3 regions of the Streptomyces sp. NPDC026673 genome follow, and region 1 is predicted to be linked to each of the others. Evidence: predicted binding sites of a transcription regulator. Region 1 holds the regulator's gene; each other region holds the start of a gene.
The links. The regulator HrcA, encoded in region 1, represses chaperone genes, less so after heat shock. The targets are predictions, from matches to a motif close to TTNGCACTCNGNNNNNCNGAGTGCNAA.
Positions count from the first base shown of each region.

Region 2: groL (chaperonin GroEL) is a predicted target of HrcA. The motif match lies at 1,965-1,991, and genes of this name have one in related genera.
Region 3: groES (co-chaperone GroES) is a predicted target of HrcA. The motif match lies at 4,207-4,233, and genes of this name have one in related genera.

Region 1 covers NZ_JBEZXR010000016.1:35,382-42,666, reverse strand. Annotated here, with positions in the region: gene AB0F62_RS14300 (ATP-binding SpoIIE family protein phosphatase) at 1-951, shown strand, start outside; gene hemW (radical SAM family heme chaperone HemW) at 1,997-3,229, shown strand; gene AB0F62_RS14290 (DUF3097 domain-containing protein) at 3,233-4,063, opposite strand; gene AB0F62_RS14285 (MBL fold metallo-hydrolase) at 4,094-4,825, opposite strand; gene hrcA (heat-inducible transcriptional repressor HrcA) at 5,033-6,049, shown strand; gene dnaJ (molecular chaperone DnaJ) at 6,049-7,188, shown strand.
Region 2 covers NZ_JBEZXR010000001.1:202,171-209,455, forward strand. Annotated here, with positions in the region: gene thrC (threonine synthase) at 1-875, shown strand, start outside; gene AB0F62_RS00975 (ubiquitin-like small modifier protein 1) at 921-1,199, shown strand; gene AB0F62_RS00980 (cold-shock protein) at 1,623-1,829, shown strand; gene groL (chaperonin GroEL) at 2,178-3,800, shown strand; gene AB0F62_RS00990 (copper homeostasis protein CutC) at 3,913-4,614, opposite strand; gene AB0F62_RS00995 (hypothetical protein) at 4,667-5,341, shown strand; gene AB0F62_RS01000 (DUF1801 domain-containing protein) at 5,348-5,695, opposite strand; gene AB0F62_RS01005 (DUF4031 domain-containing protein) at 5,746-6,012, opposite strand; gene AB0F62_RS01010 (hypothetical protein) at 6,014-6,400, opposite strand; gene AB0F62_RS01015 (MurR/RpiR family transcriptional regulator) at 6,484-7,285, shown strand, end outside.
Region 3 covers NZ_JBEZXR010000028.1:19,050-26,334, reverse strand. Annotated here, with positions in the region: gene rimI (ribosomal protein S18-alanine N-acetyltransferase) at 1-27, shown strand, start outside; gene tsaD (tRNA (adenosine(37)-N6)-threonylcarbamoyltransferase complex transferase subunit TsaD) at 20-1,147, shown strand; gene AB0F62_RS20285 (hypothetical protein) at 1,144-1,404, shown strand; gene AB0F62_RS20280 (HAD family hydrolase) at 1,656-2,309, shown strand; gene AB0F62_RS20275 (class I SAM-dependent methyltransferase) at 2,542-3,750, opposite strand; gene groES (co-chaperone GroES) at 4,382-4,690, shown strand; gene groL (chaperonin GroEL) at 4,815-6,443, shown strand; gene AB0F62_RS20260 (ester cyclase) at 6,522-7,226, opposite strand.

The DNA of each region.
Region 1 (7,285 bases):
GAGGACTTCGCGCGGAGGGTCGCGCTCGCGGTCGGCACCGCCCGCCAGTACGCGCGGCAGGCCATGATCAGCAGGGTCCTGCAGCGCGGCCTGCTGCCCGCCGGGATCGGCGCCGTGCCGGGCGTCGACACGGCCGTGGTCTACGAGCCGACGCGCGCGGACGTCGTCGGCGGAGACTTCTACGACCTCTTCCCCGCCGGCGGGGGCCGCTGGTGCTTCGCCCTCGGCGACGTCCAGGGCAACGGGCCCGAGGCCGCCGCGGTCACCGGTCTCGCCCGGCCCATCATGCGGCTCCTCGCGCGTGAGGGGTACGGCGTCGCGGAGGTCCTCGACCGCCTCAACCGCGCGCTCGCGGACGAGGCCGCGGCGGCCACGCTCGGCGACGCCCTCGGCCCGGGGTGGGACCCGGGGCCGCGGTTCCTGTCCCTGCTGTACGGGGAGATCGTGCCGGAGGGGGGCCTCTCCGAGGGACGCCTCTCCGAGGGACGCCTCTCCGAGGGGGGCCTCTCCGAGGGGCGCCTCTCCGAGGGGGGCTTCCCGGAGGGGGGCTTCGCGGCGGGTGACGTGGAGGCGGGCGTGGGCGGCGGTGGTGCTCTGTGCACCCTGGCGAGTGCCGGCCACCCTCTGCCGCTGCTCCTCACGGTGGGGGGCACGGTGCGGCCCGCGGCGGCGCCGCAGATACTGCTGGGGATCACCGACGACGCGCGGTACCGCAGCGAATCGTTCCGCCTGGCGCCGGGGGACACGCTGCTGTGCGTCACCGACGGGGTGACGGAGCGGCGCAACGGGAGCCGTCAGTTCGACGACGACGACGGGCTGGCGGCCGTGCTGGCGGCTTGCGCGGGGCTGGGGGCGGCGGGGGTGGCGGAGCGGATCCGGCGGGCGGTGCACGAGTACGACGTGGCGCCGCCGGATGATGATCTCGCGTTGCTCGTGCTTCAGGCCCAATGAGGGTGCGGCGCCGTTGTGTGCGGGGGTCGCCCCTTGAGGCCGGTGGTTGTGTGCGGGTCGTTTGCGCCTGCGGCGGGCTGTCCCCCGCCCGCCCTCCCTCCCCCAGCCTTCGGCCGGGGGTGCCCCCATCCGGCGCGGTCGGTGCGGGCCTCGCGCGTGTGTGGGTGGGCCGGGTGCGGGGCCTCCGGGGCTGGGCATTCTGGACGCATATTTACGTGCATGGCGGGCACCTGCTCTCCTTGCCCCGGGTGCCGCACACAAATACGCCCAGTGTCCAGAACGCCCACCCCTACGACCCCGTCCCCTCCGTCTCGTAGCGCGCCTGATCCCCGGAGGGGGTGAGACGGAAAGGGGCCCCTCCGCCGACCTGAGCGCGCCGCCACATCGGGGCAGCGCGGCGCCCGCGGGAAGGGATCGCACAGGGCCTACTCCGGCGGAACAAGGGTGTAGTTGGGCACGGGCTTCTCGCGCTCTGCGGCGCCCCGGCTCCAGAACTTGCCGGTCTCGGTTCTGTGGCATCCCCAGATGGATCCCATGAAGACCAGGTTCAGATCGGCGCGTTCGCAGTGTGGACAGGTGTGGCCTGCGAGCGTGGAGCCGTCGGTCCACGCCGCCTCGTAGATGTCGAGCCATCGTGAGTGCGAGTGCCGGGTTCCGGTGTTCCGGCGCGTTGTCGTGGCGGAGGGGTGTTCCCCCTTTGACCCCCCTCCGGGGATCAGGCGCGTAGCGAGACGGAGGGGGCGGGGTCGTAGGGGTGGGCGTTCTGGACACTGGGCGTATTTGTGTGCGGCACCCGGGGTGAGAAGAGCAGGTGCCCGCCACGCACGTAAATATGCGTCCAGAATGCCCAGCCCCGGAGGCCCCGCACCCGGCCCACCCACACATGCAGCGGCGCGGTGCCTGACTGCGCCGGGCAATCGGGAGGGCGGGTGGGGGAGAAACCCCAACCGCAACCACAAACGGCGCCGCAGACGAGGCACGGGCCGCAAGGGGCACCCCCCGCCGCGGCGCAGCCCCCCGTGGGGGATGACGGACAATGGGGGGCATGCCATCCGTACTGCCCGACGGCGAGCCCATGCCCGAGGACGGGGCGCTCCCGCCCGCCGCCCTCCGCGGCGCGGAGTCCCGCCCGCTGGGCTTCTACCTCCACGTCCCCTACTGCGCCACCCGCTGCGGCTACTGCGACTTCAACACCTACACCGCCGCCGAGCTGCGCGGCACCGGCGGTGTGCTCGCCTCGCGGGAGAACTACGCGGACACCCTGATCGACGAGATCCGGCTGGCCCGCAAGGTCCTCGGCGACGACCCCCGCCGCGTCGAGACGGTGTTCGTCGGCGGCGGCACCCCCACCCTGCTGCCGGCCGCGGACCTCGTCCGCATGCTGGGGGCGATTCGCGACGAGTTCGGCCTGGCGGAGGGCGCCGAGGTCACCACCGAGGCGAACCCGGAGTCCGTGGACCCCGCGTACCTGGGGGAACTGCGGGCCGGGGGGTACAACCGGATCTCGTTCGGGATGCAGAGCGCCCGCCCGCACGTGCTGCAGGTGCTGGACCGGCGGCACACGCCCGGGCGCCCGGAGCAGTGCGTGGCGGAGGCCCGGGCGGCGGGGTTCGAGCACGTTAACCTGGACCTGATCTACGGCACGCCCGGGGAGTCGGACGACGACTGGCGGGCGTCGCTGGACGCCGCGATCGGCGCGGGCCCGGACCATGTGTCGGCGTACGCGCTGATCGTGGAGGAGGGCACGCAGCTGGCCCGCCGGATCCGGCGCGGCGAGGTGCCGATGACGGACGACGACGTGCACGCCGACCGCTACCTGATCGCGGAGGAGCGACTGGCGGGGGCCGGATTCGGCTGGTACGAGGTGTCGAACTGGGCCACCTCGACGGCGGCCAGGTGCCGCCACAACGAGCTGTACTGGACCGGCGCGGACTGGTGGGGCGCCGGCCCGGGGGCGCACAGCCACGTCGGCGGGGTGCGGTGGTGGAACGTGAAGCACCCGGCGGCGTACGCGGCGGCGCTCGCCGAGGGGCGCAGCCCCGGAGCGGGGCGCGAGGTGCTGGCCGACGAGGACCGCCGGGTGGAGCGCATCCTGCTGGAGCTGCGGCTCTCCGACGGCTGCCCGCTGGACGTCCTCGCACCGGCGGGCGCCGAGGCCGCGGAGCACGCCGTAAGGGATGGCCTCCTGGATCCCGGTCCTTACCGTGAAGGCCGCGCGGTCCTCACCCTGCGCGGCCGCCTGCTCGCGGACGCGGTGGTCAGGGACCTGGTCGACTGAGGCTCACCCCGGCGCCGTGACGAAGTCGATCAGCTCCTCCACCCGGCCCAGCAGCTCCGGTTGCAGGTCCTTGTAGGAGTGGACGGAGCCCAGGATCCGCTGCCAGGCGGCGCCGGTGTTCTCCGGCCAGCCCAGGGCGCGGCACACGCCGGTCTTCCAGTCCTGGCCGCGCGGGACGGACGGCCAGGCGGGGATGCCGAGGGAGCCGGGCTTCACGGCCTCCCAGACGTCGATGTAGGGGTGGCCGGCGACCAGGACGTGCTCGCCGGTGACCTCGGCGGCGATACGGGACTCCTTGCTGCCCGGCACGAGGTGGTCGACGAGCACGCCGAGGCGGGCGTCCGGGCCGGGGGCGAAGGAGGCGACGATGGCGGGGAGGTCGTCGACGCCGTCGAGGTACTCGACGACGACGCCCTCGACCCGCAGGTCGTCGCCCCAGACCCGTTCGACGAGCTCCGCGTCGTGGCGGCCCTCGACGTAGATCCGCCCGGCCCGGGCGACCCGGGCCCGGGCGCCGGGGACGGCGAGGGAGCCGGAGGCGGTCAGCCGGGGGCCCGCCGGAGGGGCGGCGGCGGAGGGGCGGACGAGCGTCACGACGCGGCCCTCCAGGAGGAAGCCACGGGGTGCCATCGGGAACACGCGGTGCTTGCCGAAGCGGTCCTCGAGGGTGACCGTGGGGCCCTCGGCGGTCTTCTCGCAGCGGACGACCGCGCCGCAGAAACCGGTGGACACCTCCTCCACGACCAGGTCCCGCTCGGCCGCGACCTCGGGGGCGGGCGTGGCGGGCCGTTTCCAGGGAGGGGTGAGGTCGGGGTCGTAGCTGCGGCTGCGCATGCCAGGGATCGTATCCGTGCGGCCGAACGCTCAGGCGGATCCGAATCGGGCCGTCAGCGCGTCCCGTTGGGCGCGGACGAAGCGCGCGTCGACCACGGCGCCGTGGCCCGGTACGTAGAGCGCCGTCTCGCCGCCCAGCCACAGCAGGCGGTCGAGGGTGCCGGGCCAGGCGTGCGGCGCGGCGTCGGGACCGGCCTGCGGTTCGCCCGACTCCTCGACGAGGTCGCCGCAGAAGACCACGGCCGGCGTCCCCGGCACGACGACCACCAGGTCGTGGGTGGTGTGCCCGTCACCCGGGTGGACCAGCAGGACCTGCCGGTCGCCGCCGAGGTCGAGCTCGTACGAGCCGTCCACGAGATGACCGGGGCGGACGAGGGCGTCCGCCGCCTGTGTGGACTCGGCCTCGCCGGCGCCGTGCCCGACCGCGTCCCGGCCCAGCGAGAAGCGCTCGCGGTCCAGGTAGGCGTCGAGGGCCATGTCCCCGAAGACCTGGACGCCCTTGAAGGCGGCGGTGCCGAAGACGTGGTCGAAGTGACCGTGGGTGAGTGCGATGTGGGTCACGTCCCGCCCGGTCAGTTCGCGGACCTGCCGGCGCAGCAGGGCGCCCTCGGCGACCGAGGACCCCGTGTCGACCAGGAGCACGCCCTGGTCGCCGACGACGACCCCGACCGTCACGTCGAGGAAGGGCAGCCGCCGCCGGGCCACCCCCGGTGCGAGCTGCTCCCAGCCGGGGGAGTCCGGCGCGGTCGGTGTGTTCTCCACAACGTGACGGTATCCCCGCGGGACGCCCCGCGCCCGCTACGGTGGCGGGGCGAGGGCGCCTTGGGCCGGACCTGTGGACGGCCCTTGCCGAGGTCTTGCCACCCCGCCGTACACTGACTTGGGGAAAACTGGCACTCAGGGAAGTGGAGTGCCAGGCCGCGGGGGGCGACACGACCCGCACGGTGACCGAGCGACTGGAGGTGCGCGATGCTCAGTGAACGACGGCTGGAAGTGCTGCGTGCCATCGTCCAGGACTACGTGGGCACCGAGGAGCCGGTCGGCTCGAAGGCGCTCACCGAGCGGCACGCCCTCGGCGTGTCCCCGGCGACCGTCCGCAACGACATGGCCGTGCTGGAGGAGGAGGGCTACATCCAGCAGCCCCACACCAGCGCCGGCCGCGTGCCGACCGACAAGGGCTACCGGCTCTTCGTCGACCGGCTCACCAGCGTCAAGCCCCTGTCGGGCGCCGAGCGCCGGGCCATCGGGAACTTCCTGGACGGCGCCGTCGACCTCGACGACGTGGTGGCCCGCACGGTCCGGCTGCTGGCGCAGCTCACCCGGCAGGTCGCGATCGTCCAGTACCCGTCGCTCACCCGCTCGACCGTGCGCCACGTCGAACTGCTCGCGCTCGCCCCGGCCCGGATCATGCTCGTGCTGATCACGGACACCGGACGGGTGGAGCAGCGGCTGGTGGACGCCCCCGCACCGGTCGGCGAGACCGTGCTGGCCGACCTGCGCGCCCGGCTGAACAGCCGGGTGGTGGGGCGCCGGTTCAGCGACGTCCCGCCGCTGGTGCAGGAGCTTCCCGAGGGCTTCGAGCCCGACGACCGGCCCTCCGTCCAGGTGGTCCTCGCCACACTCCTGGAGACCCTGGTCGAGGAGACCGAGGAGCGGATCATGCTCGGCGGCACGGCCAACCTGACCCGCTTCGGGCACGACTTCCCGCTGACGATCCGCCCGGTGCTGGAGGCGCTCGAGGAGCAGGTGGTGCTCCTCAAGCTGCTGGGCGAGGCCAAGGACTCTGGCGTGACGGTGAGAATCGGTCACGAGAACTTCCATGAGGGCCTGAACTCCACATCGGTCGTCTCCGTCGGCTACGGTTCGGGCGACGAGGCGGTGGCGAAACTCGGCGTGGTCGGACCGACCCGCATGGACTACCCCGGAACGATGGGAGCGGTACGCGCAGTGGCACGTTACGTCGGACAGATCCTGGCGGAGTCGTAGTGGCCACGGACTATTACGCCGTGCTCGGCGTGCGCCGCGACGCAAGCCCGGACGAGATCAAGAAGGCATTCCGCCGTCTCGCGCGAGAGCTGCACCCGGACGTCAATCCGGACCCGAAGACGCAGGAGCGGTTCAAGGAGATCAACGCCGCTTACGAGGTGCTCTCGGACCCGCAGAAGAAGCAGGTCTACGACCTCGGCGGCGACCCGCTGTCCGCCAACGGCGGCGGGGCCGGCGCGGGCGCCGGCTTCGGCCAGGGCTTCGGCAACTTCAGCGACATCATGGACGCCTTCTTCGGCACGGCGTCCCAGCGCGGTCCGCGCTCGCGCACCCGGCGCGGCCAGGACGCGATGATCCGGCTGGAGATCGAGCTGGACGAGGCGGCCTTCGGCACGACCAAGGACATCCAGGTCGACACGGCCGTCATCTGCAACACCTGCCACGGCGAGGGCGCCGCCCCGGGCACGTCCGCGCAGACGTGTGACATGTGTCGCGGCCGCGGTGAGGTCTCGCAGGTCACGCGGTCCTTCCTCGGCCAGGTCATGACCTCCCGGCCGTGCCCCCAGTGCCAGGGCTTCGGCACCGTCGTCCCGACCCCGTGCCCGGAGTGCGCGGGCGACGGCCGGATCCGGTCCCGGCGCACCCTGACCGTCAAGATCCCGGCCGGTGTCGACAACGGCACCCGCATCCAGCTCGCGGGCGAGGGCGAGGTCGGCCCCGGCGGTGGCCCCGCCGGCGACCTCTACGTCGAGATCCGGGAACTCCCGCACCAGATGTTCCAGCGGCGCGGTGACGACCTGCACTGCACCGTCACCATCCCGATGACGGCCGCGGCACTGGGCACCAAGGTCCCGCTGGAGACCCTGGACGGGCTGGAGGAGATCGACATCCGGCCCGGCACGCAGTCCGGCCAGTCGATCCCGCTCCACCAGCGCGGCATCACGCATCTGCGGGGCGGCGGCCGGGGCGACCTCATCGTGCACGTCGAGGTGCAGACCCCGACCAAGCTCGACCCGGAGCAGGAGGAGCTGCTGCGCCGCATGGCGAAGCTGCGCGGCGAGGAACGGCCCACGGGGCAGTTCCAGCCGGGCCAGCAGGGGCTGTTCTCCCGGCTGAAGGACGCGTTCAACGGACGCTAGGCACGGCCTGGACGTCCGCGGGCCCGTGGGCCGGGGGGAAACACCCCGGACCACGGGCCCCTTCGCGTCGTGAAACGATGGGCGCATGGCCGCACCG
Region 2 (7,285 bases), on a different contig from region 1:
GCACCTTCGGCCTCACCACCCTGTCCTGCTCCTCCACCGGCAACCTGGCCGGCGCCGTGGGCGCCGCGGCCGCCCGCGCCGGCTTCCGTTCCTGCGTGTTCATCCCGCACGACCTGGAGGAGGGCAAGGTCGTCATGGCCGCGGTGTACGGCGGCGAGCTGGTCGGCATCGAGGGCACCTACGACGACGTCAACCGCTTCTGCAGCGAGCTGATCGGCGACCCGATCGGCGAGGGCTGGGGCTTCGTCAACGTCAACCTCCGCCCGTACTACGGCGAGGGCTCCAAGACGCTCGCGTACGAGATCTGCGAGCAGCTGGGCTGGCGCCTGCCGGACAACATCGTCATCCCGATCGCCTCGGGCTCGCAGCTGACGAAGATCGACAAGGGGCTGCAGGAACTGATCAAGCTCGGCCTGGTGGAGGAGAAGCCGTACCGGATCTACGGCGCCCAGGCCGAGGGCTGCTCCCCGGTCTCCACCGCCTTCAAGGCCGGCCACGACGTGGTCCGCCCCCAGAAGCCGAACACCATCGCCAAGTCGCTCGCCATCGGCAACCCGGCCGACGGCCCCTACGTCCTGGACATCGCCCGGCGCACGGGCGGCGCCGTCGAGGACGTCACCGACGAACAGGTGGTGGACGCCATCAAGCTGCTCGCCCGGACCGAGGGCATCTTCGCCGAGACGGCGGGCGGCGTGACGGTCGGCGTGCTGCGGAAGCTGATCGAGACCGGGCAGCTCGACCCGGCCGGTGAGACGGTCGTGCTCAACACCGGCGACGGCCTCAAGACGCTGGACGCCGTCGCCCCGACCTCCCGCCCCACGGCCACCATCCGCCCGAGCCTCGACGCGTTCCGTGCCGCCGGCCTGGCCGGCTGACCCCGACCGCCCCGGCCGACCCAGACTGAAGGTGAACCCCGCATCATGAGCGCTACCGTCCGCATCCCGACCATCCTCCGCACCTACACCGGCGGCCGGGCCGAGGTCCCGGCCGACGGCGGCACCCTGGCCGAGGTCATCGACTCGCTGGAGGCGAACCACCCCGGCATCTCCGCGCGGGTCCTGGACGACACGGGCAAGCTGCGCCGTTTCGTGAACGTCTACGTCAACGACGACGACGTCCGCTTCTCCGAGGGCCTGCAGACCGCGGTGGGCGAGGGCGCGTCCGTCTCGATCATCCCGGCGGTCGCCGGAGGCTGCTGATCCGCACGGACCGCGAGTGGCAGGGGTGCCGGGGCTTCCCGGCACCCCTCCGTGCTTGAGCGGTAGTTGAAGGGCTGTACAGTTGCCCTGAACGGATCGCAACTCCCTGCAACGCTCTGCGCAACCCCTTTTCCCGGGAGCGGCGTTGTCGGCGATTTATCGCCAAATTCACGCGGTGATTGTCTCGTTGGCCGCTTATGTCCGGTCCGAGTTGCCCCGGATTATCAGCCGATCAGGCTCTTCTTCCGTTTCTTCGTGCCCGGAATTCTCGTCCGATTGACCTGTTGCAGACCGCGTCCGGGCAGATACATTCAGCCGCGGTCGACGCGTTCCGGCGCACGCCCCCTTGGCTGTAGGGGGTGAGGTCTGACCCGGGTCCGCGAGGTGCGGGTCTGCGAAGGGCCAGCAATAGGGGAGTTAGGAATGGCTCAGGGCACCGTCAAGTGGTTCAACGCGGAGAAGGGCTACGGCTTCATCGCGGTCGACGGTGGTGCGGACGTCTTCGTGCACTACAGCGCGATCCAGATGGACGGCTACCGCACCCTCGAGGAAGGTCAGCGGGTCGAGTTCGAGATCTCGCAGGGCCAGAAGGGGCCGCAGGCGGACATGGTCCGTCTCGCAGCCGGCTGACGCACCGCGCATCGGCCACGGAGCACTTCGCGTACGGCCGCTCAAACGTACGCGTCGAGGCCCGCCCCCACACGGGGGCGGGCCTTCGTGCGTTCCGGGCCGACCTGCGGGTTGTCCACGGCACCGGCCAAGCGGCTTGCACTCTCCTAGGGCGAGTGCTAATCATTGGCGTTAGCACTCTGACGTTGAGAGTGACAAAGGACCGAGTGGGTGAGGCCCGCTCGAACGCCGGAAAGGAACCGGCGGGAGGGCAGGCCGTCCGTCGCGGGCGCCGGCACGGTCCTGGAGTAATCCTTCCCCGCAGCCCTGTGCCGCGGGGGGACCCCAAGTCCGGGAGGACCACTTCACATGGCCAAGATCATCGCGTTCGACGAGGAGGCACGGCGCGGTCTCGAGCGCGGGATGAACCAGCTCGCCGACGCCGTCAAGGTCACCCTCGGCCCCAAGGGCCGCAACGTCGTCCTCGAGAAGAAGTGGGGCGCCCCCACGATCACCAACGATGGTGTGTCCATCGCCAAGGAGATCGAGCTCGAGGACCCGTACGAGAAGATCGGCGCCGAGCTGGTCAAGGAGGTCGCGAAGAAGACGGACGACGTCGCCGGTGACGGCACGACGACCGCGACCGTCCTCGCCCAGGCGCTGGTCCGCGAGGGCCTGCGCAACGTCGCCGCCGGCGCCAACCCGATGGCCCTGAAGCGCGGTATCGAGAAGGCCGTCGAGGCCGTCTCCGCCGCCCTGCTGGAGCAGGCGAAGGACGTGGAGACCAAGGAGCAGATCGCCTCCACCGCCTCCATCTCCGCCGCCGACCCGCAGATCGGCGAGCTCATCGCCGAGGCCATGGACAAGGTCGGCAAGGAAGGCGTCATCACCGTCGAGGAGTCCCAGACCTTCGGTCTGGAGCTGGAGCTCACCGAGGGTATGCGCTTCGACAAGGGCTACATCTCGGCGTACTTCGCCACCGACCTGGAGCGTATGGAGACGTCCTTCGACGACCCGTACATCCTGATCGTCAACTCCAAGATCTCCGCGGTCAAGGACCTGCTCCCGCTGCTGGAGAAGGTCATGCAGTCCGGCAAGCCGCTGCTGATCATCGCCGAGGACGTCGACGGCGAGGCCCTGTCCACCCTGGTGGTCAACAAGATCCGCGGCACCTTCAAGTCCGTCGCGGTCAAGGCTCCGGGCTTCGGCGACCGCCGCAAGGCCATGCTCGGTGACATCGCCATCCTCACCGGTGGCACCGTCATCTCCGAGGAGGTCGGCCTCAAGCTGGAGAACGCCGGCGTCGACCTGCTCGGCCGCGCCCGCAAGGTCGTCGTCACCAAGGACGAGACCACGATCGTGGACGGCGCCGGCGACCAGGACCAGATCCAGGGCCGCGTCAACCAGATCCGTGCCGAGATCGAGAACAGCGACTCGGACTACGACCGCGAGAAGCTCCAGGAGCGTCTGGCGAAGCTGGCCGGCGGCGTGGCCGTCATCAAGGCCGGTGCCGCCACCGAGGTCGAGCTCAAGGAGCGCAAGCACCGCATCGAGGACGCGGTGCGCAACGCCAAGGCCGCCGTCGAGGAGGGCATCGTCGCCGGTGGTGGCGTGGCCCTGCTCCAGGCGTCCAACGTCTTCGAGAAGCTCGAGCTCGACGGTGACGAGGCCACCGGCGCGTCGATCGTGAAGCTGGCCCTCGAGGCCCCGCTGAAGCAGATCGCCGTCAACGCCGGCCTCGAGGGCGGTGTCGTGGTGGAGAAGGTGCGCAACCTGACCCCGGGTCACGGCCTCAACGCCGCCACGGGTGAGTACGTCGACCTGATCGGCGAGGGCATCATCGACCCCGCCAAGGTGACGCGCTCCGCGCTGCAGAACGCGGCCTCCATCGCCGCGCTCTTCCTCACCACCGAGGCCGTCATCGCCGACAAGCCGGAGAAGGCCGCCGCGCCGGCCGGCGGCGGTATGCCCGGCGGTGACATGGACTTCTGATCCTCCCGGATCAGGACTCCGCACCACGGCAGAACGACCGAGGGCGGTACCCCACGCGGGGTACCGCCCTCGGGCGTTGCCGGGTTCCTCGGGACGGGCGCGGCCGGCCCGGTCACCGAACGGCGACCGGCGCGTCGAGCAGCTCGCGCCAGGTGCGCACCGCCTCCGGGTCGACCGGCCCGGCCCAGCCGGCGGGACGGACCGCGCCGCCGACGTGGAAGGCGTCGATGCCGGCCGCCAGGAGCCGGGGCAGGTGCTCCGCGCGGAGCCCGCCGCCCACCATGAGCTGGGGCTCGCCGGGACGCCCGGCCTCCGCCAGCAGATGCCCGAGACCGGCGTCCACCCCGCGCGCGGAGCCCGCCGTGAGGTAGGTGTCGAGCCCGGGGAGCCCGCGCACGGCCGAGCGCACGGCCTCCCGGTCGGCGGAGTGGTCGATGGCGCGGTGGAAGGTCCACCGGGCGCCGGAGCCGATCGCGTCGGCGAGCAGGCGCACGGCGGACAGGTCCGGCGCGCCCGTCGGGTCGAGGAAGCCGAGCACGAACTCGTCGGCGCCCTCGCCGCGCAGCGCCGCCGCGGCCACGCAGAGCGCGTCCGCCTCCCGGCCGCCGCCCACGGCGAAGTCGGCGCGGCCCCGCAGCATCACCCGGACCGGGATGTCCACCGCCGCGCGTACGGCCGCGAAGGTCTCGCGGGACGGGGTCAGGCCGTCCGCCGACATGTCGGTGACCAGTTCGAGGCGGTCCGCGCCGCCCGTCTGGGCCGCGAGGGCGTCGTCGGCGTCGAGCGCGATCACTTCGAAAATTGGTCTAGACATATCTCCAGGGTGTCACATGCCCTCCCGTGCCCGCGACCCCCCGTGCCCCACAATGACCTTCATGGCTGACACCGCACCCGAAACCGGCTCCGTCCTCCTCACCCGCTGGTGCGACCTGCTGCGCCGCTGCCAGACGGAGTCCGTCGACCCGGTGCCCTACGGCAAGGACCTGATCGCCCGCTGGGCCGAGCCGCACCGCCGCTACCACACCACCGACCACCTGACCGCGGTCCTCGACCACGTCGAGGTCCTCGCCGGGCACGCCGAGGACCCGGACGCGGTGCTGCTCGCCGCCTGGTTCCACGACGCGGTCTACCGGCCCGACCGGTCCGAGAACGAGGAGCGCAGCGCCCGGCTCGCCGAACGCGCGCTCCCCGAGGCCGGTGTCCCGGACTCGATCACCGCGGAGGTGGCCCGTCTGGTCCGGCTCACCGTCACCCACCACCCCGTCGAGGGGGATCGCGACGGCGAGGTGCTCTGCGACGCCGACCTGGCGGTACTCGCCGGCGACCCCACCGCCTACGCCGAGTACGCGGCCGCGGTCCGCGAGGAGTACGGCTTCGTGCCCGACGACGCCTTCCGCCTCGGACGCGCCGACGTGCTGCGCCAACTCCTGCGCCTGCCAAGGCTGTTCCGCACCCCGGAGGGGTACGGGCGCTGGGAGGCCACCGCGCGCCGCAACCTCACCACCGAGCTGGAACTGCTCGCCCCGGGCGCCCGGGACTGACGGCTCTCAGCAGGCCGGACCCGCCGACCCTGCCGTCCCCCGCAGCAAGGAGCGCACCAGCGCGAAGTCGATCCGGTCCGCCTTGCGGAAGCGCAGGCACCCCTTGCCCATGTCGTGGCCGGCCAGCGGCTCGGCATGGGCCGCCACCACGTCCGTGCGCATCACGTACACCGACACGTACTGCTTCTGGCTCGCGAAGGCGAACTCCGCGACACCGTCCCGGCTGTAGGTCGGCATCCGGTACCGCATCGACTCCGTGAACCCGGTGAGCTCCTCGCGGCACAGGGCGAGCAGCGTCCGCAGCGCCTCCCGCCGCTCGGGCGGCGCGTCCTCGACATAGCTCTCCACGTCCATGCGCCCACCCTACGTTCCGGCCTCCGGCGGAGCGGCGGGGGCGACAGGCTCTACCGGGGACGTCTCTTGGGGCGGCGCAGGCCCGCCTCGGTGAGGCGGCGCAGCAGTTCCTTGCTGCCGACCTCGACGGCGCCCGCGGCCACGGCCGAGGCGTAGCGCTCGCTGGGCAGGTCGTAGTGGTCGCCGTCGAAGGCGCGGCGCGGGGAGCCGATGGCGGCCGCGAAGGCGTGGAGCTCCTCGTAGGAGGTGTCGCTGACCATGTGGGACCACATGCGGCCGTGGCCCGGCCAGGTCGGCGGGTCGATGTAGACGGTCACGTCAGCGGGCCCCGCCGAGGGCCGCGGACAGGGCGCCGACGGGGGCGACGGCCTCGCCCAGGGACTCGCACACCCAGTGCGGGTCGGGGCCGAGTTCGGGTTCGACGTCGAGGGCGTGGGGGTCGGCGCAGCGCGGGCAGAGCGGCCAGCGGCCCATCCGTTCGAGAAGGGCGTCCTTGACGTCCTGCGCGACCAGCCCCGCGACGAAGGCGGCGCCGTCGGGCCACTGCTCGACCCACCAGCGGCGCTGGGCGACGGCGTCCTCGACGAGCGAGACGACCTCCGCGTCGGCGACGTCGGTCGCGGCCAGATCGGCGAGTATCAGCGCGCGGGCGCTGTGCAGGGCCGCCTCCAGGCCGGCGGAGGAGCCGGGTGCGTCAGGATCCATGGGCCCCATTGTGGACCAACCGCCGGGCAGGCGTTCTTGACGTCGCCCGGACCTGAAAATAGCTTTCGTTCGTGGCCGAGAAGATGAAGGAAACCTTCAATGCCGGGGGGCTGGCCGCCAAGGTCCGGACCCTGGCCCCGTCCATGACCCGGTCGATGCAGCGCGTCGCCGAGGCCGTGGCCGCGGACCCGGCCGGGTGCTCCCGGCTGACCGTGACGGCGCTGGCGGCCCGCACGGAAACGAGCGAGGCCACCGTGGTGCGGACCGCGCGCGTGCTGGGCTACCCCGGTTACCGGGATCTGCGGCTCGCGCTGGCCGCGCTGGCCGCCCGCGTGGAGGCCGGGGCACCACCCGCCGTCACCCCGGACATCGCCGTCGGCGACCCGCTCTCCGACGTGGTCACCAAGCTCGCGCTCGACGAGCAGCGGTGTCTGGCCGACACCGCCGCCCAGCTGGACGTGGCCCAGCTCGAGGCGGCCGTCGGCGCGCTCGCCTCCGCCCGCCGCATCGACGTCTACGGGATAGGGGCGTCCAGCCTCGTGGCGCAGGACCTGGTGCAGAAGCTGCTGCGCATCGGCCTGGTCGCGCACGCGCTGGGCGACCCGCACCTCACCCTCACCAACGCCGTCCAGCTGCGCCAGGGCGATGTCGCGGTGGCCATCACCCACTCCGGCCACACCCACGACGTGGTCGAGCCGCTGCGCGCCGCCTTCGACCGCGGCGCCACCACGATCGCCGTGACCGGGCGGCCGGACGGCACCGTCACCCAGTACGCGGACCACGTGCTGCTCACCTCCAGCAGCCGGGAGAGCGAGCTGCGCCCGGCGGCCATGTCCAGCCGCACCAGTCAGCTGCTCGTGGTGGACTGCCTCTTCGTCGGGGTCG
Region 3 (7,285 bases), on a different contig from region 1:
CAAGGAACAGAGACCACCCATGGCTGACGAGCCCCTTGTCCTCGGCATCGAGACGTCCTGCGACGAGACCGGTGTCGGCATCGTGCGCGGGCACACCCTGCTCGCCGACGCGGTCGCCTCCAGCGTGGACGAGCACGCCCGCTACGGCGGCGTCGTCCCCGAGGTCGCCAGCCGCGCGCACCTGGAGGCGATGGTCCCCACCATCCAGCGCGCGCTGAAGGAGGCCGGCGTCGCCGCCTCCGACCTCGACGGGATCGCGGTCACCGCGGGTCCCGGCCTCGCGGGCGCGCTGCTGGTCGGCGTGTCGGCTGCCAAGGCGTACGCCTACGCGCTCGGCAAGCCGCTGTACGGGGTCAACCACCTCGCCTCCCACATCTGCGTGGACCAGCTGGAGCACGGGGCGCTGCCCGAGCCGACGATGGCGCTGCTGGTCTCCGGCGGCCACTCCTCCCTCCTGCTGGCGCCCGACATCACCGGCGACGTGCGTCCGCTGGGCTCCACCATCGACGACGCGGCGGGCGAGGCCTTCGACAAGGTGGCCCGTGTGCTGGGCCTCGGGTTCCCCGGCGGCCCGGCCATCGACCGTGCCGCGCGCGAGGGCGACCCGAACGCGATCCGCTTCCCGCGCGGCCTGACCGGCTCCCGCGACCCGGTGTACGACTTCTCGTTCTCGGGGCTGAAGACCGCGGTGGCCCGGTGGATCGAGTCCAAGCGCCGCGAGGGCGTGGAGGTGCCGGTCGCGGACGTGTCCGCGTCCTTCCAGGAGGCCGTCGTCGACGTCCTCACCCGCAAGGCGATCCGGGCCTGCAAGGACAACGGCGTCGACCATCTGATGATCGGCGGCGGTGTCGCGGCCAACACCCGGCTGCGCTCGCTGGCGCAGGAGCGCTGCGAGGACGCGGGGATCATCCTGCGCGTGCCGCGGCCCAAGCTGTGCACCGACAACGGCGCGATGGTCGCGGCGCTCGGTGCGGAGATGGTCGCCCGCGGCCGCCCGTCCTCCACCTGGGACCTGCCGGCGGACTCCTCGCTGCAGATCACGGACGTGTCCGTGCCGGGCCACACGCACGACCACGGCCACGGCCACACGCACGGCCACGACCACGACCACGTCCACGAGCTCAGCAAGGACAACCTCTACTCGTGACCGTCGCCCTCATGTGGGAGGCCCGCGCCGTCGAGGGCCGCGGGCCCGAGCTGCTGGCGTGGGCCCGCGCGCGGACGCTGGCGCCCGCCCCGCTGCGCCGCGAGACCTTCGCCGCCCCTCAGGACCGGGTCCTGGTCATCACCTGGTGGGACGCCCCGTACGACGCCGAGCTGCCCGAGCTGCCCGAGCCGGACGGGGGGCTGGCCCGGCGGGCCGTCCACCGCTGGCGCTTCGAGTCGGTGGAGGACGGCGCCTAGGGAACGCCTGGGGACGGCCTGGGCACGGTCATGGTCCGGCCCGGGCGCGGTCCCGGCCCGGGCGCGGTCCCGGCCCGGGCGCGGCGCGGGCATCCCCCTGGTCCGGACCTGCGCCCCGGGGCGCGATGGGGCCCGTCCTATGATGTGTCCGGCGTCGATCGCAACCGGGCTTCTGTCTCGGCGCCCCCCGAGCAGGCGTCCTGCCGGACGACCGGTGTCCGGGAGGCGTTCTCGCAGGTGGCGAAGTACGCGTGTCCGATTCCGGCTGTGCCGTCCTCTTCGATCTCGACGGCGTCCTCCTCGACAGCCGGCGGGCGATGCGGCAGGCGATCCTCGACATCGCCCGCGCCGCCCTGGGCGAGCCCGTCGACGAGAGCCGTCTGCCGGCCGGACTCGACCACCTTCCCCACCACGACCTCCTGGCGCGTCTCGGCGTGACCGACGAGGAGACCGTGTTCGGCGCCACCTGGGAGGAGGCGCTCACCCTCGCCGGGTGGGGCGCGTCACCGTTCCCGGGCGCGGCCGGCGTGCTGCGCGACCTCGCGGCCTCCGGCACGGCGATCGGGGTGGTGACCATGCAGCCCGCGAGCCGGGTGGCGCGGCTCGTCCCCGCGGAGCTGTCCTCGTACTTCGGTGTGGTGGTCGGATGGGGCGACGCGGAACCCAAGCCCTCCGGGAAGGGGATCCTGCTCGCGCTCGACCGCCTCGGGGTGCCCCCGGGCCGTGCGTGTTTCGTGGGCGACAGCCCCTCCGACGTCGCCGCCGCGGCGGCCGCCGGGATTCCTTCGATCGGCGCGGTCTGGGGGTACACCGGCCCCGCGCTGGAGAAGTGCGACCCCACCGTGCTCGCCGGTGCCCTCACCGACGTGCCGGGCGTCGCGAGGCGCCTGCTCGGCCGGTCCTAGCCGGAGCCCGTCGTCACCTTCCCTCCCCCAACCTTCGGCCGGGGGGCGCCGGGAGGAGTCCCCGGGCAACGACACTCCCCTCGGCCTTCGGCCCGGGGGAGTTGTCGCATCGTCCGCGTAGCCCACTGCGAGGACGACTCTCCGCCTAGGGATGCACCGCACGTGGGGGCACCTCCCGGCGGTAGCGGGGGGAGCCGATGTGACGACAGGCTTCAGCCGGGCTCAGCCCGGGTCAGGCGCTCGGCGGCGCCGAGGGGGCGGCGGAGGACGCGGCCGGCGCGCCCAGCAGCATGCTCGGGGCGCCCGCGACCCGGGTCAGGAAGACGGTGGCCGCGTTGGGCCCCTGGGGCTTGACCCGGCGGCGCAGCTCCTCCGGCTCGACGGCCGAGCCGCGCTTCTTGACGGTCAGTACGCCGATCCCGCGTTCACGCAGCAGCGCCTTGAGCCGCTTGAGGTTGAAGGGCAGCACATCCGTGATCTCGTACGCGGTCGCCCAGGGGGTGGCGTGCGGCTCGTCCGAGGTGACGTACGCGATGGTCTCGTCGATCAGCCCGCCGCCGACCCGTGCCGCCACGTCGGCCACCAGGTGGGCGCGGATGACCGCGCCGTCCGGTTCGTACAGCCAGCGCCCCACGGGACGCACCCGGGGGTCGGGCAGCCCGGCGGCGGGCAGGGTGGCACCGGCCGGCAGCAGTGTGGCGCGGCGGGCGCCGGGCGCGGTGCCGAACCACAGCACGGCCTCCTTCACATCGCCGTGGTCCGAGACCCACTCCGCCTCGGCGTCCTCGGGCACGGCCTCGTGCGGGATACCGGGCGCCACCTTCAGCGCGGCCAGCGGTGCCTTCCGGGCCGCCGCCACCGCCCACGACAGCGGCGGGGAGTACGCCTCGGGGTCGAAGATCCTGCCCCGTCCGCCGCGCCGGGCCGGGTCGACGAACACCGCGTCGAAGCCGTCCGTGCCGACCTCCGTGACATCGGCGCACCGCACCTCGATCAGCCCGGACAGCCCCAGCGCCTGCACGTTGGCCCGCGCCACCGCGCAGGTCAGCGGGGACCGGTCGACGGCCAGCACCTCCACCCCGGCGCGCGCCAAGGGGATCGCGTCCCCGCCGATCCCGCAGCACAGGTCCGCCAGCCGGCGCACCCCGAGCGCAGCGAACCGCGCCGCCCGGTGCCCGGCCACCGACGCCCGCGTCGACTGCTCGACCCCGTCGGGCGTGAAGTACATCCGGTACGCGTCCTCCCCGAACTTCGCCGCCGCCCGCTGCCGCAGCCGTGCCTGGGTCAGTGCCGCCGACACCAGCCCGGCGTCGTGCTCGCGCCGCAGGCGTGTGGCGGTCGCCAGTTCGGCGGCGGGGTCGTAGTCCCGCAGGGAGGCGAGCAGCGACTGCCCCTCGTCGGTCAGCAGTGCCGAGAACGCGTCAAGATCCACGCTGCCCATTGTCCCGCGGCGCCGGCGCGTGGCGGACCTGCCCGGTACGGGCGGCCGCCGCGCCCGCGGGACCATCGGGGCGGTACGCCGACCGGCTGCCCGGGGGCGGAGACGCAGCCGCAACGGGTCGGGGCCGGCGGCGGTCGCACAGATGTCGTGGTCCTCGCCCGGCGGGGTGGGGTGCGTGCCGAGGATCCGTCAGCGGAAGCCCGCGGCCGGCCGCCGGCCCCGGGAGCTGCCGAGCGGCCTCGGCGAGGGCCGCGCCGCCCCGGCGCCCCGTCCGAACTCCGGGAGGAGACCGGCCTCGTGGGCTCCGCGCGGGCGGGGTGCGCGACGGTTCCGCCCTCGCCGCGCCGGGCGCGGCGAGCAGGACGCCGCGGCGATCCGGGCAGCCGCCCCGGGCCCGGAACCCGGCGCCGGGGCAGGGCGTTCCCCCATCGGAAACGCGTCCAACACGGCGCGGCGTTGGCACTCCGCTTGACCGAGTGCTAAGCGCGTCCTAATCTCGGACCTGGCACTCAGCCATGCCGAGTGCCAGCACAAACGCGACGGGCAGGTCCGGCACCCGCGACGACGGGCCTACCAGGTCGCCACCCCAGACAGACACTCCCGTGAGCCCTTTGAAGGGGGAGGTCGGATCGTGACGACCACCAGCACCAAGGTTGCCATCAAGCCGCTCGAGGACCGCATCGTGGTCCAGCCGCTGGATGCCGAGCAGACCACCGCCTCCGGCCTGGTCATCCCGGACACCGCCAAGGAGAAGCCCCAGGAGGGCGTCGTCCTGGCCGTCGGCCCGGGTCGCTTCGAGGACGGCAACCGCATCCCGCTCGACGTCAAGGTCGGCGACATCGTGCTGTACAGCAAGTACGGCGGCACCGAGGTCAAGTACAGCGGCGAGGAGTACCTCGTCCTCTCGGCTCGCGACGTCCTCGCGATCGTCGAGAAGTAGAACCGGCGCCGCTCTTAACCGAGAAATGCCGTGACCACGCCCCGGGCACACCGAGTCCACGCACGGACCGGGGACCCGGGGCGCGGTCTTTGACGAGAACCCAAAGACGAGGAATTCCGCCGGTATGGCCAAGATCCTGAAGTTCGACGAGGACGCCCGTCGCGCCCTCGAGCGTGGCGTCAACAAGCTCGCCGACACCGTGAAGGTGACCATCGGCCCCAAGGGCCGCAATGTCGTCATCGACAAGAAGTTCGGCGCCCCGACCATCACCAACGACGGTGTGACCATCGCGCGTGAGGTCGAGATCGACGACCCGTACGAGAACCTCGGCGCGCAGCTGGTGAAGGAGGTGGCGACCAAGACCAACGACATCGCGGGTGACGGCACCACCACCGCCACCGTGCTGGCCCAGGCGCTGGTTCGCGAGGGTCTGCGCAACGTCGCCGCCGGCGCCTCCCCGGCCGCCCTGAAGAAGGGAATCGACGCGGCGGTCAAGGCCGTCTCGGACGAGCTGCTCGCCACCGCCCGCCCGATCGAGGGCAAGGAGGACGTCGCCGCCGTCGCCGCCCTGTCCGCCCAGGACAAGCAGGTCGGCGAGCTGATCGCCGAGGCGATCGACAAGGTCGGCAAGGACGGTGTCATCACCGTCGAGGAGTCCAACACCTTCGGCCTGGAGCTGGACTTCACCGAGGGCATGGCCTTCGACAAGGGCTACCTGTCGCCGTACTTCGTGACGGACCAGGAGCGCCAGGAGGCCGTCCTGGAGGACCCGTACATCCTCATCACCCAGGGCAAGATCTCCTCCATCCAGGACCTGCTCCCGCTGCTCGAGAAGATCCTGCAGGCCGGCGCCTCCAAGCCGCTGCTGATCATCGCCGAGGACGTCGAGGGCGAGGCCCTGTCCACCCTGGTGGTCAACAAGATCCGCGGCACCTTCAACGCGGTCGCGGTCAAGGCCCCCGGCTTCGGCGACCGCCGCAAGGCCATGCTGGGCGACATCGCCACCCTCACCGGCGGCACCGTCGTCGCCGAGGAGGTCGGCCTCAAGCTCGACCAGGTCGGCCTGGACGTGCTCGGCACCGCCCGCCGCGTGACCGTCACCAAGGACGACACCACCGTCGTCGACGGCGCCGGCGACTCCTCGGAGATCACCGGCCGGATCAACCAGATCAAGGCCGAGATCACCGCGACCGACTCCGACTGGGACCGCGAGAAGCTCCAGGAGCGCCTCGCCAAGCTGGCCGGCGGCGTGTGCGTCATCCGCGTCGGCGCGGCCACCGAGGTCGAGCTCAAGGAGAAGAAGCACCGTCTGGAGGACGCCATCTCCGCGACCCGCGCCGCGGTCGAGGAGGGCATCGTCTCCGGTGGTGGCTCCGCGCTCGTCCACGCGGTCAAGGTGCTGGACGACAACCTCGGCAAGTCCGGCGACGAGGCCACCGGTGTCGCGGTCGTGCGCCGCGCCGCGGTCGAGCCGCTGCGCTGGATCGCCGAGAACGCGGGCCTGGAGGGCTACGTCATCACCTCCAAGGTCGGCGAGCTGGAGAAGGGCCACGGCTTCAACGCCGCGACCGGCGAGTACGGCGACCTGGTGAAGGCCGGCGTCATCGACCCGGTCAAGGTCACCCGCTCCGCCCTGGAGAACGCCGCCTCCATCGCCTCCCTGCTCCTCACCACCGAGACCCTCGTGGTGGAGAAGAAGGAGGAGGAGCCCGCCGAGGCCGGTCACGGCCACGGTCACGGCCACTCCCACTGAGCTGTTCCGCGAAGGCCCCCCTTCCCGCCCGGGAACGGGGGCCTTCGGGCTGCCCGGGGCCGGCGCGCGGCCCGGCCGTCACGAGGGCAGCCTGATGACGCCCATCTGGCTGAGCATGCCGAGCGAGTCCCAGTGCCACCAGCCCTCCGCGATCCTGCCGCCCTCGAAGCGGAAGGTCGTCGTGCCGACGACGGAGACCTCCTTGCCGCTCGGCGGCATTCCGCGCATCTCCCCGGAGTTGGTGCCGCGCCAGCTCCAGCGGGTCACGACCCGGTCGCCCTCGGCGATCTGGTCCTCGACGGTGAACTCGAAGTCCGGGAAGCCGTGCCGGTAGGCCAGGGTCTCCTCGCGCAGGGCGTCGGGGCCGATGGTGTCCACGTCCATCGCGATGTCGTGGTCGATGTACGCCGGCGTGAACATCTCGGCGTACGCGGCGGGGTCGTCCCGGCCGCACAGCTCCCTCAGGTAGCGGCGGCACGTCTCCTTGCCGAGCTGTTCGTCGCGGACGACGTCCAGGTCGGTGAAGGTCGGGATCTCCTCGCAGAGGGCGACCATCTCCTCGAAGATCCGGTTGGTCTCGGGGAGCGTGGAGTTCCGCATCGCCTCCTCGTAGGAGGGGAACTCGACGATCTCCACGAGGTGGTCCGGCCCGGACCGGTCCCGGCCGACCATGGAGTGGGTGGCGGTGCGCTTGCCCTTCGTCGCCTCGATCCAGGTGTCCATGAGCCGGTTCATGTCGTCGTGCCTGCTGGTCCTGCAGTCGATGATCTGGACGAATGTCATGGCGGCCTCCCGGGGGCCGTGTGGTGGGCGATCCCCGAGTCCACCGCCCATTTTATGGC